4 regions of the Ruegeria sp. HKCCE3926 genome follow, and region 4 is predicted to be linked to each of the others. Evidence: riboswitches for the same ligand, from Rfam matches in the RefSeq annotation. Region 4 holds a riboswitch; each other region holds the start of a gene.

Region 1 (3,889 bases), on a different contig from region 4:
GAAGTTTCGGTTCCCGTGAAACCCGTTGAAGTGGTCGATACGATCGGCGCAGGTGACACGTTCAACGCCGGCGTTCTGACCGAGCTCAGCCGCGCAGGGCATCTGACCAAGTCAGGTCTGCGCGGATTGACGGTTGAAAGCCTGCAAGCAGCCATGGAACTGGGCGCTGACGTGGCGGCCGTGACCGTTTCCCGAGCCGGGGCAGAACCCCCCTGGGCGCACGAACTTTGATCTGTGGGACGGCATGATGAAACGATCCGAAATCAACCGTATCAAGACCCGGGCACAGGCGTTCATTCAGTCCTTCGGTGCCGTGTTGCCACCCTTTGCGGATTGGTCGCCCGAGAAAATGCGCAGCCCTCTGGCCGAAACGATCCGCAGCCGCGGGCTGGGATGGGACATTACCGATTACGCCCAGGGCCGTTTTGATGAACTTGGACTGTTTCTATTCACTTTGCGCAATGGTGAGGCGAAGGATCTGAAATCCGGGCGCGGGATGCTCTATGCGGAAAAACTGTTGATCTCGAGAGAAAATCAGCTTTCTCCGATGCACCGGCATATCATCAAGGCAGAAGACATCATCAACCGGGGCGGCGGCGATCTCGTTCTGGAAATCCATGCGTCAGATCCAAACGGTGGCGTCGACCGCGACAACCCGGTGACGGTCCCAAGCGATGCCTGCCCTGTAACCTTGCAACCCGAAGAGCACTTGCGGCTGAAGCCGGGGCAAAGCGTAACTCTGATGCCCGGCATCTGGCACGCTTTCTGGGCCGAGCGCGGCGATTGCCTTATTGGCGAGGTATCGACCGTGAATGACGACCGTACGGACAATGTGTTTGAAAAGCCAATCCCACGGTTTTCAAAGGTTGAGGAAGATACCGAACCGGATTTTCTTCTTGTATCAGACTATTGACACCGTTCGGTCCGGGCTGGCGCACCAGGATCGCTGGCTCAACCGTTGCAATTCCGTCCACCACCCTTTCGCCTGCCGCTTGACAAGTCAGGCGTAGCCGGACTAGCTGAGCGGGATGGTTCCGTAAGGGATGAAAATGGGAACACGGTGCGGCGCTGGAATGTGCCAAGTCCGTGACTGCCCCCGCAACTGTAAGCGGTGAGCGACGCCACTTCACCACTGACCCAAAAGGGTTGGGAAGGTCGGCCAAGCAACGACCCGCAAGTCAGGAGACCTGCCATCACACTATGAACCAACCCGAGGCGGGGCGTCTCGGAAGGAGGCTTGATGGCGCGTTTGCGTAATATCCGGGTATGTGCCCTCTGTCTGCATCTGGCAAACGACGGAGAAGGCAATGACCTGCTATTCTGATCACTACGTTCTGATCTGTTCAACATGTCAGGGGACGATGTCTGCCGAAGCCGCGCAAGACGCGCTGGATGCCCGGTTGCCTGACGGTTTTGAAACCCGAATGGTGGCCTGCATGGCAGGTTGTGAACGGGCCATGACCGTCGGATTTCAGGCCCCGGGCAAAGCGCAGTACCTGTTTGGCGATATCACGACATCCCGCGATCTGTCTGCCTTGGTCGAATTTGCGATCCAGTTCGGCGACAGCGACGACGGCTGGACCAGTGCCTCGGACCGCCCCCCTGCCCTTTTCGCAAAGACCTTATCGCGAATTCCCGCGTTGCCTTTCGGGGGGTCATCATGAGTTTTCTGATTGCAGAGAATTTGGAATACTACGCGCTCAATGGCGACATCCTGTTGCAGGATGTGTCCTTTCGTCTGGAAGAAGGATCAATTCTGGCAATCGCCGGGCCGAACGGCGCCGGCAAAACCACTCTGCTGAAACTGCTGTGCGGGATTGAACGGATTGCGTTGGGCGATGTTTGGATAGAAGGACAAAGCCTTCGGACCCTGTCCGCCCGCCAACGTGCCCGCTCCATTGCTGTGGTCGGGCAGCAGGAAATGCCCGACGGGCGGATGCGCCTGCAAGACTACGTTGCGCTGGGGCAAATCCCGATTCAGGGCGAACGTTCGGTGACTCAGCACAGGGCTGATCTTGAACGGGTGCTGACGACGACCGAGCTGTTGCATTTTGCCAACAAAACGATGGGTCAACTGTCCGGCGGAGAACGTCAGCGCGCGCACATCGCGCGCGCGCTGGCCCAGAACCCGTCCTTGCTGTTTCTGGACGAGCCAACCAACCATCTGGACCCCGATGCCAAGGGGCACATGCTGTCTCTGGTCGCTGATCTGGGGGTAACGGTCGTCATGATCGTCCATGATCTGGTCATGATCCCGGAATTCGCCACCCATGTGGCGTTGATGAAAGCCACGCGCCTGACGGGGTTCGGGCCTGTTGGCGAAGTTCTGACCCCAGACCGGGTAAGTGAGACATTCGGCGTGGATTATCTGTGCTTTCAGCACGAAGGCCGCATGATCCCCGCACTGGACATCCGAAAACGGAAATTGTCATAATAACAGGAGCTTACATATGATGCAGAAACTCTGGCCGGTGGTTGTCTTCGCTGGCTTCGCAGGTGGCGTGGCAGCGGAAGCCGTCACCGTGGACAATTGCGGCGAACCGCTGGTTTTTGACTCGGCGCCGGAACGTCTGGTCGTGCATGATATGAACATGGCGGATATGGCCTTTGCACTCGGCCTTCAGGACAAGATCGTGGGACTTACCGGGATTTCGGGCTGGTACAAAACCAGCCCTGACTTTGATGCTCAGCGCGGCGACATCCCAGAGCTTGCCCCCAAGTACCCGACGATTGAAAACCTTGTGGCCGTCGAACCTGATCTGTTTTTTGCCGGTTGGTACTATGGCATGAAACCCGGCGGAGATGTCACGCCCGACACGCTGGAACCCTTTGGTATCAAGACCATGATCCTGACCGAAAGCTGCGTGCATCTGGACGAGGATCGCCCCGAATCCAGCATGAACCTGTTGTTTGATGACGTTCTGCGCCTGGGCAAGGTCATGCAGGTCGAAGACAAGGCCGAGGCGCTGGTTGCCGGCTGGAAGGACAAGTTGTCCGCCATTCAAGCAAAAACAGCCGATCTGGAAAAGCCGCGGGTATTCCTGTTGGACGGACCGGCCGATGCTCCGTTTACCGCCGGCAAGTTCGCCATTCCCGATGCGATGATCGCAGCCGCTGGCGGTGAGAACGCAACTCATGATCTGGATACCAGCTGGGGCCGCACGTCGTGGGAAGCTGTGGCAGCGGCTAACCCGGAATTTCTGGTGCTGCTCGACTATCAGTCCGGCAACGGCGCAGAGGACACTTTCCAGTTCCTCAAGGATCACCCGGTGATGTCACAAACGGACGCGGTAAAGAACGAGCGCTGGATTGGCCTGCGTTACGAAGAGCTGACTCCCGGCCCGGCAAATATCGAGGCGATCGAGAAGATGGCACAGGCGATGCACCCGGAGACCAACTGATATGGTCCAATTGGGCCGTTTGATAGTGCTGGGGGCGGTTGTTCTGACCGCCCTTTTGCTGTTGTCGATCGTCTATGGGACCACCCCAATCCCCGTGCGCGAAGTCTTTTCGGCCATCGGCCTCGGAACCGGTATGGTGGAAGGAGACATGTCGCCCTTGCACCGGATCGTCTTCGACCTTCGCCTGCCCCGCGCCCTGTTTGCCGCCGTGATTGGTGCGGGGCTGGGCGTCGTTGGTGTCGTTCTGCAAACAACGACGCGAAACGATCTGGCAGATCCGTTTCTGTTCGGTCTGTCCTCGGGTGCTGCTGCCGGCGCCGTTCTGGTGATCACCGTCACAGGGGATGTCCTGGGAATCTGGACGTTGCCGCTGGCAGCATTTTGCGGTGGCCTGATCGCGTCCGGCATTGTTCTGGCGCTGGTTCAGGGCTTGCGTACGAGCGCACCCGAAAAACTGATCCTGGCTGGCCTGGCGGTGTCCTTTCTGT
Region 2 (3,889 bases), on a different contig from region 4:
AATGGGATTCTGCGCCATTTTGGGCGGCACAATGACGATGGTCGGGTCGTCTCCTCTTATCCTGCTGAACGATCTGATCCTGACGGCAAATGACAGTCTGCCAGCCTCTCAGAAAATGGAGCCCTTCGGCCTGTTCTCGGTCACGCCGATCGGTGCGGTTCTGATCCTGACGGGAATTGGTTACTTTCTGCTGTTGGGACGCTGGGTTTTGCCCGAGGCTGAAGGACCTGACAATACGGGTACCGGACAAGGGACACAGGAATACCTGCAAAGGGTCTATGGCCTCAAAGCTGATGTGTTCGAAGTCGTGGTGCCCGAGGACAGCCCCCTGGTCGGCGAGATTCTGGCCGACATCAACCACGAAAACCACCTGTACATCATTTCAACCTTCTATCGCGGTAAAACCTCGATGGTTCAGGTTTTGACAGCGGAAATTGCAGCGCCGTGTCGGCTGGCCATCGTCGGCCGCCGTTGGGAGGTCGAGAAGTTCGCCGAGAAATACGGGCTGACCGTTCTTCCGGACTTGGACATTTTCGTCGAAGAGTTCGCCCCAACCAATGCAGGCGTGGCCGAGGTGGTCATCACGCCTGACAGCAAGCTGATCGGCAAATGCCCCCGCGAGCTTTTGTTTCGCAAGACCTACGGGATGTCGCTGCTGGCCATTCACCGCGGCGAAGAGACGCTGAGCCATGTCGAGACCGAGGATCACGAATCCACACAGATCGGGCTCGAAAAGTTTCAGGCGGGCGACATGCTTGTGGCCCATACCAGATGGGACAACCTGATGCGGATCAAACGAGATCCGGATTTCGTCGTTGTGACGACAGACTTTCCTCAGGACGAGCTGAGGCCGCAAAAAGTCGGCTGGGCCCTGGCATTCTTCGCCATTTCGCTGTCGTTGATCCTGTTCACGGACGTCCGGCTTTCACTCTGTCTTCTTACCGGCGCGGTGGGCATGATGCTGACCCGTGTGCTCAGCGTGGACGAGGCGTACCGCGCGGTCGGATGGAACACCGTATTCCTGCTCGCCTGCCTCATACCTTTGGGACAAGCCGTGCAGAACACAGGCACGGCCGCGTGGATCGCCCAGCAGATCATGATAATTCTGGACGGCTGGCCGCTCTGGTCGCTGCAAACCGGCATCGCCATTCTGGCGACGGCCTTTTCTTTGGTCATGTCCAACGTGGGGGCCACGGTCCTGCTGGTGCCTCTGGCGGTATCGATTGCGGTGGCTGCGGGTGGAAACCCGGCCGTCTTTGCCCTGACGGTCGCCATATCGACCTCGAACAGCTTCATCATCCCAACCCATCAGGTAAACGCGTTGATCATGGGTCCGGCCGGATACAAGGTGATGGATTTCGTCCGCTCCGGCGGAATAATGACGGCGCTGTTTCTGGTCGTCTCGCTGCTCATGATCAACGTCATCTATTAGCGCAAGAGGATCCGGGGTGTTCGGTGGTCTTTCCCATCATCTTGACACGTTCAGTCAAGGCACCCGTTCACCATAGTCTACGCCCCTTGCTAACATACCGTTCGTCGCCCGGCCCATCTCGGGCTGGGTCCCGGTACGCCATGCCGCCCATCGACGCCCACAGGTCGCTTTCCATGCCTCTGCATCATTGTTGCGCGCGACTCGCTTGACAAGCAGGCCAGCGGTGCCGCATGTCCCTTTCGTTGGTGTCGGTGACAGCCGATGAAAAGGGAATGCGTCAACGGTCTTGCCGCCAAACGCAGCCGCCCCCGCGACCGTGAACGGAGAGGATGCCCAATGCCACTGGCCCAAAAGCCGGGAAGGCGGGACATCCGACAGAGGCCCGCCTTTGGCATCCGCAAGCCGGGAGACCTGCCAACAACCGAAGTTGAAACCGGGCGGGGTGTTCCGGTGTCGGGTCCATGACCATTCGTGGCCCGCATGAAACCCCGTCCCCCGCGAAGAGGATTTGGGGGGATGAGAGACATGACCGATACCGCACCAGTCGAGTTGCTGGTCTGTACCACCTGCCGTCGCGGCCTGCCTGTGGAAGATGACACGCAACGCCCGGGCGCTTTGTTACACAAGGCTCTGGAACAGGCGGACCTGCCCGACGGTGTCACCCTGAAAGCCGTTGAATGCCTGTCAAACTGTGATCAAGGCTGTTCGATCGTGTTGCGCGGGCCGGGCCGCTGGACCTTCGTGTATGAAAACCTGAACGAAACAGATCATGTCGACGTCATCGTCGACGGCGCGACCAAGTATCTGGCCACCGAAGATGGTTTGGTGAAATGGCGCGAACGCCCCGAACATTTTCGCAAGAACTGTGCCTCGCGCATTCCCCCCATTGGAGCCTGACATGTCGAACCTCGAAAAACTCCCCGTCACAGTGATCACCGGCTTTCTGGGCTCGGGCAAGACCACTTTGGTGCGTCACCTGATGCAGAACCCACAGGGCAAGCGCCTTGCTGTCGTGGTCAACGAGTTCGGCGATGTAGGCGTCGATGGCGACATCCTGAAATCCTGCGCCATTCCTGATTGCCCGGCGGAAAACATCATGGAACTGGCCAATGGCTGCATCTGTTGCACCGTGGCAGATGATTTCATTCCCACCATCGAGGCCCTGATGGCGTTGGAGCCACGCCCGGATCACATCCTGATCGAAACCAGCGGTCTGGCCCTGCCGAAACCGCTGCTCAAGGCATTCGACTGGCCTGACATCCGCTCGAAGATCACCGTCGACGGCGTGATCGCCCTGGCCGATGCCGAGGCCGTGGCCGCAGGCCGCTTCGCGCCCAATGTCGAAGCAGTGGATGCGCAGCGCATGGCCGATGACTCGATCGACCACGAAACGCCCCTGTCCGAGGTGTTCGAGGATCAGATCTCCTGCGCTGACATCATCCTGCTGACCAAGCCCGACCTCGCCGGCCCAGAAGGCGTGGCCAAAGCGCGCGAGATCATCGCCGCCGAGGCGCCGCGCCCCCTGCCCGTCGTCGAAGTGGCCGAAGGTGCCGTGGACGTGCGCGTTGTGCTGGGTCTGGAAGCCGCCGCCGAGGATGACATGGACGCCCGACCCTCGCATCACGACGGCCATCACGATCACGAGCATGACGATTTCGAAAGCATCATCGTCGAGCTGCCCGAGCAGACCGATCCGGCCCAACTGGTCGCCAATATCGAACGCCTGGCAAATGAACTGAACATCCTGCGCGTCAAAGGGTATGCCGCCGTTCAGGGCAAACCCATGCGCCTGCTGGTCCAGGCAGTGGGTGCCCGCGTGCGTCACCAGTATGACCGCCCGTGGGAACCCGGTGAAGAACGCCGTTCGCGTCTGGTCGTCATCGCCGAGCATGACGATATCAAAGAGGCGGAAATCCGCGAAATCCTCGTAGGTGTGCGTGAGGCCGCCGAGTAAGCCATGCACGTCGTCTTTCGTGAAAGCCACGGGCTCGAGGAAACCGAGACCCCAACCGATCTGGGCCAGAGCCCGGCGGACCTGATGGTGCTGTCCTTTTCGGACAGCGACCTAGGCGCTTTCGCGGCGGGCTGGCATCGTGGTGGCGGACCGGAAGGGCGAATGCCGACCCTGCGGCTGGCGAATTTGACGGCTCTGAAACACCCGCTGTCGGTCGATACCTATGTCGAACAGACGCTTCAAGGCGCCAAGGGCATTCTGATCCGTCTGATCGGCGGGGTGCCCTACTGGGCTTATGGGTTGCAGCAGGTTCTGGCGCTGGCGCAGGCCAAGGGCATCGCACTGGCGGTGCTGCCCGCCGACGGGCGCGCGGACACGCGGCTGGATGACTATTCCACCCTGCCGGTCTCGACCCTGCGGCGTCTGGCGCATCTGTGCGATACCGGCGGCGAGGTCGCGGCACAGGCCGCGCTGGCGCAGATGGCTTTGGCGGCGGGGCTTTA
Region 3 (3,889 bases), on a different contig from region 4:
CGCACCTTCCTTCATTTTGACAAAGAACGGGTTGGTGTCTGTCTTGGTGATCAGACAAACGGTTTCGCCTTCCGCCATTGCACTGCCAGCCATGGCAGTAACCCCGAGCGCAGCAGCACCCGCAAGTCTTGCAAGTTTCATCGATTATCCTCCCAGTTTTTCCTGTGCCGTACAGGGCACGAGGGCGATCAGGCAAAAACCCTGATCTCATAAGAAACAATCACAAGATTCGAAATTTGAGTCAATAAATAAATCACTCTTATTTATTATTGACAGGGCGGGCGGGCTTTCTCATTCTTCAGCAGGAAAGGGGTGGTCGTGCCGGAAAATTCATCTCGGAAAAATTCGATTGGCCTGCACGGGTCAGAGGTGCGCGGAACCAATCAAAGCGGGATGCGGGCCCGGAACGAACGGCTGGTGTTGTCGCTTGTCCGGCGTCATCAGGCTCTTGCTAAGTCCGAGATTGCGCGCATGACCGGACTGTCGGCGCAAACCGTTTCCGTCATCATGCGGCTGCTTGAGAAGGACGGTTTGCTTTTGCGCGGTGAGCCGGTCCGCGGGAAAGTCGGGCAACCTTCCGTTCCCATGCGCCTCAACCCGGATGGTGCGTTTTTCTTTGGGCTCAAGGTCGGGCGCCGCAGTACCGAGCTGGTATTGACTGACTTTGTCGGAAATGTGCGGCAACGCGAGCGGCGAACCTATGACTATCCAACGCCAAAAGCCACTTTGGAGTTTTCTATACAGAGTCTGGGGAAAATGATGTCATCCATGTCGCCCGAGGCCAAAGGCAGGATTGCGGGTCTTGGAATTGCCATGCCGTTCTACCTGTGGGACTGGGCCCAGACCCTTCAGGTTCCTCAGGAAGAAATGGACCCGTGGCGCGTATCAGACCTGAAGGCTGACCTGGCTCGTCGCCTCGATATGCCGGTTTTTCTGCAAAATGACGCCACTGCGGCTTGTGGGGCGGAATTGGTATTCGGTCCGGCCGATGGACCAAGGGATTTCCTGTACTTCTATATCGGGTTTTTTATTGGCGGCGGTGTGGTTCTCAATGGTGCGATCTTTTCCGGGCGTGGAAACTCGGGCGCAATCGGCCCCCTGCCTGTACCGGATGGTGCGGGTGGTGTCAGACCGCTTATCGACGTGGCCAGCCTGTATGTTCTCGAGCGTGCAATCACCACAGCAGGGGTAACGTCGCATTCCATTTGGGAAACGACCCAGCGTTGGGATGTGCCAAAAATTCAACTGGAAAACTGGTTGAAACGGACGGCAAGCGGGATTGCTTATGCGATTGTCTCATCCTGTAGCCTGATAGATTTCGAATGCGTGAAGATTGACGGCTGGATGCCGCAGGACATCAAGGCGCGTTTGGTTGAAATGGTCGAAGACAAACTGTCCGAGCTGAACCTGACCGGTCTCGAGCACCCCGTGGTGCTGGCAGGGACCGTGGGCCCGGATGCACGCTCACTGGGCGCGGCAAGCCTGCCATTGTCGGAAAGGTATCTTTCAGAAGCTTAGATGTGAAATCACCCTGTTGCCTTGGATATTTCACAAACCGGTTCACTCTCGCAAACTGCCGAGCTCATAATTTTCGATGGCCGTAACACATTTTCGTTGACGGAAGGCTGAGTTGTCTGGCAAGCCGCTCGGCATGTCCGGTTCCGGGGCTTGCTCTGGAATCAATAGGGAATGCGGTGCGGGCTTAGGCCCAATTCCGCAACTGCACCCGCAACTGTAAGCGGCGAGCAGGGCTGAAACGCCACTGGGGTTTGCCCCGGGAAGGCCAGTCCAACGCTTTGACCCGCAAGTCAGGATACCTGCCGGACATGTGTCCTCATAAGGGGCACTCCTAATCGGCGACGGGATGTGCGTCGTACCAGGATGCCTGAAAGGGTGATTTGGCGTTGAATGTCCCGTAGTCAAAACGAATTTCGCGCCGGGATTGGCGCGACGGGACAAGGACGACTGTTCATGAAAACGCTGCTCAGCGCAGCCGTTGCCGCGGTGGCTCTTCCCGCCATCGCAGATGCGCATTTTCTTTTGGAATACACTACCGATACCATGATCCAGAAACCGGGCGATGTGCCGGTCAAGCTGATTTTCTGGCATCCGTTCGAGAACGGCCACGTCATGGATCTTGAAAAGCCGCAGGAATTCTATGTGATCCACAACGGTGAAAAGACCGATTTGCTGGACACGTTGGAACCTATCCGGTTCACCGGCGGGGAAAACGAGGGCGTGGCGTTCAAAGGCAGTGTCCCGGTCAAACGGTCGGGCGACTATGTGCTGGTGACGGTTCCTCAGCCTTATTACGAGGAATCCGAAGACATCTATATCCAACAGCTCACCAAAGCCTTCCTGAACCGCAACGAATTGCCGACCGACTGGATGAATCCCGTAGGTTTGCCGACCGAGATTATCCCGCTGAACAAGCCGACCAACATCATCGCGGGTTCGACTTTCACGGGCCGTGTGCTGGCTGATGGTCAGCCGGTTGCGGGGGTCGAAATCGAGATCGAGTACATGGCCGCCGAGCCCGACATGGAAAGTTCGGCCGCTTCTACACCGAAAGTCTCTCCGATGCCGGGTGGTGCGGTGGTCGCCATATCTGACGACAACGGGTATTTCTCGTTCGGCGTTCCAAATGCCGGTTACTGGGGTTTCGCAGCACTTGGTTCCGGTCCGGCAACCGAACATGAGGGCAAAGAACTCAGCCAGGATGCGGTCATCTGGATTCGCTCCTGGGATCTGGAGTAACCCAAGATGCACATCGTCGACGGAGCCCTTTCCAACCCGGTTGTAATTGGCGGCGCCATAGCCGCCGCGGGCGGGATCGCCATGGGTCTCAGGTCTCTGGATCTTGATCGCATCCCCACTGCGGGCGTGCTGTCAGCCAGTTTCTTCGTGGCATCGTTGATCCACGTACCCATTGGTCCGTCGTCGGTCCATCTGATCCTCAACGGCATGGCCGGGCTGCTGCTTGGTTGGGCCGCATTCCCGGCTTTGTTCGTCGGGCTTTTGCTACAGGCGGTCTTTTTCGGCTTTGGCGGGTTGACGGTGTTGGGGATCAACACCGTCAACATCGCCTTTCCAGCTGTGGTGGCCGGAATGTTGTTCGGTCGTCTGATCGCGCGTGGAACGCCTTTGCAAGGTGCGATTTGGGGGGGCGTCGGCGGCGCATTTGCCATTGCGGCGACAACCGGCATGGTCGCGTTTTCCCTGGCGCTGTCGGGGGATGAATTTCTGCCTGCCGCCAGGCTTGTTTTCTTCGCCCATATTCCTGTCATGGCCATTGAGGCGATTTTGACCGGGTTCGCCGTGTTGTTGGCACGCAAGGTCAAACCCGAGCTGTTTATAAGGGAAGCAGCCACATGAAGCATCTGGTTGTCATATTGGCCGTGTGCTGCGCACCTGTGCCTGCCCTGGCGCACAAGGTCCTAGCCGGCGTTTTCGAGTCGGAAGACGTCATCGAGGGCGAAATCGGCTTTTCCAACGGCGACATGGCAAGCGGCACCGAGGTCATTGTCACCGGCCCGGATGGGGCCGAGCTGGGTCGATCGGTCACGGATGCGGACGGTTTCTTTGTCTACACGCCGACCTCGGCCGTGGCGCACACTTTCTTTGCCGACCTTGGCGCCGGGCATGTGGCCGAAGTCACGATGCCTGCCGAAGATGTCGCGCGGATCATGGGCGTTGCTGTGGCAGAAAACGGTGACTCATCTTCGGCTGCTGTGACGCAGGCCAGCGGTTCGGCGGCGTCTCTCAGCGCCGAAGAACAGCAGGTTATCGCCAAGGCCATACGTGACGAATTGCGCCCGCTCAGGCGCGAGATTGCGGCCTATCGCGAACAGAATGACCTGCAAACCATCCTTGGCGGGATTGGGTACAT
Region 4 (3,889 bases):
CACCCAATGCGTGATCTCGGCCAGATCGCGCAGCACCGCCAGCGGGTCTGCGCCTTCGGCGTATTGGCCGCTCAACTCGGTAAGTGCTCCGGCGGCATCGCCGCGCAGGATCATATCCATAAGGTCCAGAACCCGGCCACGGTCTGCCAGTCCAAGCATTGCACGGACCTGATCGGCGGTCGTCTCGCCAGCCCCATGCGAAATCGCCTGATCCAGCAACGAGGTCGCATCCCGGGCCGATCCTTCCGCTGCTCGGGTGATCAGCGCCAGCGCGTCTTCGGCGATCTGGGCGTTTTCCGCTTCGGCGATCTTGCGCAGCAGGCCAATCATGTCTTCGGGTTCGATCCGGCGCAGGTCGAAACGCTGGCAGCGGGACAGCACAGTGACAGGGACTTTGCGGATTTCAGTGGTTGCGAAGATGAACTTCACATGCGCGGGCGGTTCTTCCAACGTCTTGAGCAGCGCGTTGAACGCACTGGTCGAGAGCATATGAACCTCGTCGATGATATAAATCTTGTAACGCGCGCTGGCGGCGCGATAGCGGACACTGTCAATGATCTCGCGGATGTCGTTGACGCCCGTACGGCTGGCGGCGTCCATCTCCATCACGTCGACATGGCGGCCTTCCATGATGGCGACACAATGTTCACACTGACCGCAGGGTTCGGTCGTGGGGCCACCGGTTCCGTCGGGTCCGATGCAGTTCATCCCCTTGGCGATGATCCTTGCGGTCGTGGTTTTGCCGGTGCCGCGAATACCGGTCATGATGAAGGCCTGCGCGATCCGGTCGGCCGCGAACGCGTTTTTCAGGGTGCGCACCATGGCATCCTGACCCACCAGATCGGCAAAGGTTTCCGGGCGATATTTGCGGGCGAGAACCTGATAGGCGGGGCTGGAGCTGTCTGTCATGTCTTCTCGTTGGGATTCGGTGCTTGGGCACAGCGTAGTGGCCACCGTTGCCCGCGTCCACAGCGGGGCGCGATGATTTTTGATTTAGAAACGAGTCGCTTTCGCACTAAACTGCATCAGCGGATTTAATGGCTCATTTTTGTATAGAGTTCTTTGGGGAGGACAGGATTCATGTCGCAGTTGGTGATCTACGCCCTGCAAGTCGGTGGCGGAACGCTGGCGCTGACCTCGATGCCCGGACGCGGCGGAGATTACTCCAGCGATCTGGATATGATCGCAGCCTGGCAGCCTGGGCTTGTTGTTTCGATGACGACGGATGTCGAAATGCTTCAGGACGGGGCGCAGGAATTTGGCAGCGATATTCAAAGCCGCGCCAGCCGTTGGGTTCACCTGCCGATCGAAGATTTCGGAGCGCCGACAAAAGCGATTGATGACGCGTGGCCGTCCGTCAGCGCCGCGGCCCGGCACGCGCTGTCCGGCGGAGGTCGCGTATTGGTACACTGCCGCGGGGGCTGTGGCAGGTCAGGTATGATTGTCCTGCGGCTGATGGTCGAATGCGGCGAAGGCGCGGACACGGCGCTGCAACGATTGCGGGCGGTGCGCCCTTGCGCCGTCGAAACGGATGCGCAACTGGCCTGGGCCTCTCGGCGTGCCCAGGCACAGGTCAGTCTGGATTCAGATTGAAATCTGCGCGGGCGCGCAAGCAGGTTTTCGAGGCCGGATCGTAGAAACTTCGATCATCGCGCAGGGTGGGGTTTTCACGACGCCGGATGGCATCGCACTGAACGTGTTTCCGAAGATCAGGTCGGCATAGCCGTTCAGCGGCTCAATCGTGGTTTCGGGCTGCGTCCCGCAAAAGACACGAATGCGGTCTGATTGCGCGCGGAAAATTGCATGACATCCTTCGCTGCAATGTGACAGCTCGCTGCTGCCCTCAATCTCGAAATCGTCACTTGTGGCCGAGGTCGCCTGGGCCATGGCTTCGGATATCGAGCGCGCCAGCCGCGCCAAAGCGGGACAGGTTTTGCCCGTCCGCTGACATACTGTTGCACTGAATTCATGTGTCTTTGTCTTCCAGATCATCCTGCGCCCTCCGCGCTTGGTGGACAGGATATTTGGGACAGGTGGGACAGCGTGATGCCGTCAGGACCTGCCCGGACACCCCGCCCGAGTTTCGGTTTCGTTTCCGATGGCAGGTCTCCTGACTTGCGGGTCATCGCTTTGCCGACCTTCCCAGCCTTTGGGCCAGTGGTGTTTCGGCATCGCTTACCGCTTACAGTTGCGGGGGCAGTCGCGGATTTGGTTGTTGCCTGCATGACCAGACATTACCGCACCGTGTTCCCTTTTCATTCCGACCCCTTGTGGAGGCCGGAAACCATCACACAACCGCTAGCGTTTGAGCACGCATCGAGTCAAGCCGATCTTTTGACCGGACGCTTGGTCATGCTGGATACGGTGTTGGTTCATGCATAGTGTCGAGGGCGTTGAGGTTCGGAAACCGGATTTACCAAGCGCAAAGCCAGAGATCATGTTGGACACAGAGCAAACGGTAATGACCGAAGAATTTCGCTTTCCGTCCGGGCAGAAAACACTGTCTGCCCGGTTGTACAGCCCGCTGTCTTCGCCCGAAATCGTCGTCGTGCTGAACAGTGCAACGGGTGTGCCGCGCGATTATTACCGTCATTTCGCACGATGGCTTGCTGCCGAGCGGGGTATGGCCTGCCTGACCTATGACTATCGCGATTACGGGCATTCCTTGACCGGCCGCCTGAAAGATTCGCGTGCGACCATGGCGGATTGGGCCTTGATCGACATGCCCGCGGCACGGGCAGAAATGCGCAGACGGTTTCCCGATTCGCAGCATTGGACCATCGGCCATTCGATCGGCGCGATGTTGGGGCCTGTGCAGCCGGATATCGATCTGATTGATCGCATGATCTGTGTGTGTTCGGGGCTGGTAACCCTAAGCGACCATCCATGGCCCTATCGTGGTTTGGCAGGATTGTTCTGGTATGGTCATGCCCCGCTTTTGGCCCGAGCCCTTGGCTACCTTCCCGGAAAGGCGATCGGGTTCGGCTCGGATCTGCCGGCATCGGTCTATTGGCAGTGGCGCAAATGGTGTACGGCGCCTTTGAACTATGTGCCTGAAATCGGGCATGAGTTACCTGCGGCGCAGTGGAAGGATTCTGGAACGCCCGTGGATCTGTTCACCTTCGAGGACGACCAGATGGTGCCGCCGGAAGCGGTTTGGCGGCTTGCGGATCTTTACGGCCCCGATGCCAACCGCCACCTGCTGAGCCCTGCCGATTTCGGGTTGCCTGAGGTTGGTCATATCGGAGCATTTGCCCGGCGCAATGCAGCGGTTTGGCCGCGACTGATCGCTTGATCAGACGCGGCGCAGGACGGGCCGGGCACCGTCCAACGATCACCGGTTGCGAAGTTTCTTTTCCTTCATGACGCCACGGACCATCTTGCCGAACGCTTTGTCCCGCGCCCGGGACTGCGCGACGGTTTCAGAATTGCGCTGATCTTCGCGCCGAAGCTTGCGCCACCGGTCCAATCGAGCCGGATCAAGCGTGCCGTGGCTTATTGCCTTTTGCACGGCACATCCGGGCTCGGAGCTGTGCTGGCAATCCGAAAAACGGCAGTCCCGGCTCAACTCGGCAAGGTCCGAGAAAACGTCGTCGATCCCGTCCCGAGCGTCCAGCAGGCGCAACGCGCGCATTCCGGGTGTATCGATCAACCAGCCACCGTTGCGCATCCGGTGCAATGCGCGTGCGGTCGTCGTGTGCCGGCCCCGCGCGTCATCCTCGCGAATGTCCGAGGTGGCGAGATCCTGATCGGTCATGGTATTGGCAAGTGTCGTCTTGCCAACGCCCGACGATCCAACCAGCGCTCCGGTCTGGCTTTTGGGGCACCAGGACAGAACCTTTTCAACCTCTGCCGGGTCCAGCGCGTTGATCGCCAGAACCGTCAGGAA

What was found. Region 4 has a riboswitch for cobalamin ahead of I9184_RS19990 (hypothetical protein). Riboswitches for the same ligand answer to the same signal wherever they lie in the genome.
Region 1: linked by a shared signal. The riboswitch ahead of I9184_RS08895 (DUF1636 domain-containing protein) and the one ahead of I9184_RS19990 (hypothetical protein) in region 4 are both predicted to bind cobalamin.
Region 2: linked by a shared signal. The riboswitch ahead of I9184_RS07930 (DUF1636 domain-containing protein) and the one ahead of I9184_RS19990 (hypothetical protein) in region 4 are both predicted to bind cobalamin.
Region 3: linked by a shared signal. The riboswitch ahead of I9184_RS20155 (DUF4198 domain-containing protein) and the one ahead of I9184_RS19990 (hypothetical protein) in region 4 are both predicted to bind cobalamin.

The regions. Positions count from the first base shown of each region.
Region 1 is NZ_JAEDOU010000002.1:142,062-145,950, reverse strand. It holds gene I9184_RS08905 (carbohydrate kinase) at 1-231, shown strand, start outside; gene I9184_RS08900 (D-lyxose/D-mannose family sugar isomerase) at 248-913, shown strand; cobalamin riboswitch at 1,013-1,210, shown strand; gene I9184_RS08895 (DUF1636 domain-containing protein) at 1,308-1,664, shown strand; gene I9184_RS08890 (ABC transporter ATP-binding protein) at 1,661-2,434, shown strand; gene I9184_RS08885 (ABC transporter substrate-binding protein) at 2,451-3,401, shown strand; gene I9184_RS08880 (iron ABC transporter permease) at 3,403-3,889, shown strand, end outside.
Region 2 is NZ_JAEDOU010000001.1:1,578,715-1,582,603, forward strand. It holds gene I9184_RS07925 (SLC13 family permease) at 1-1,432, shown strand, start outside; cobalamin riboswitch at 1,659-1,866, shown strand; gene I9184_RS07930 (DUF1636 domain-containing protein) at 1,958-2,329, shown strand; gene cobW (cobalamin biosynthesis protein CobW) at 2,331-3,386, shown strand; gene cobN (cobaltochelatase subunit CobN) at 3,390-3,889, shown strand, end outside.
Region 3 is NZ_JAEDOU010000013.1:18,896-22,784, forward strand. It holds gene I9184_RS20145 (sugar ABC transporter substrate-binding protein) at 1-141, opposite strand, end outside; gene I9184_RS20150 (ROK family transcriptional regulator) at 394-1,518, shown strand; cobalamin riboswitch at 1,640-1,840, shown strand; gene I9184_RS20155 (DUF4198 domain-containing protein) at 1,972-2,757, shown strand; gene cbiM (cobalt transporter CbiM) at 2,764-3,375, shown strand; gene I9184_RS20165 (cobalt ABC transporter permease) at 3,372-3,889, shown strand, end outside.
Region 4 is NZ_JAEDOU010000012.1:47,497-51,385, reverse strand. It holds gene I9184_RS20000 (DNA polymerase III subunit gamma/tau) at 1-942, opposite strand, end outside; gene I9184_RS19995 (dual specificity protein phosphatase family protein) at 1,081-1,593, shown strand; gene I9184_RS19990 (hypothetical protein) at 1,585-1,992, opposite strand; cobalamin riboswitch at 2,083-2,304, opposite strand; gene I9184_RS19985 (hypothetical protein) at 2,462-3,295, shown strand; gene rsgA (ribosome small subunit-dependent GTPase A) at 3,335-3,889, opposite strand, start outside.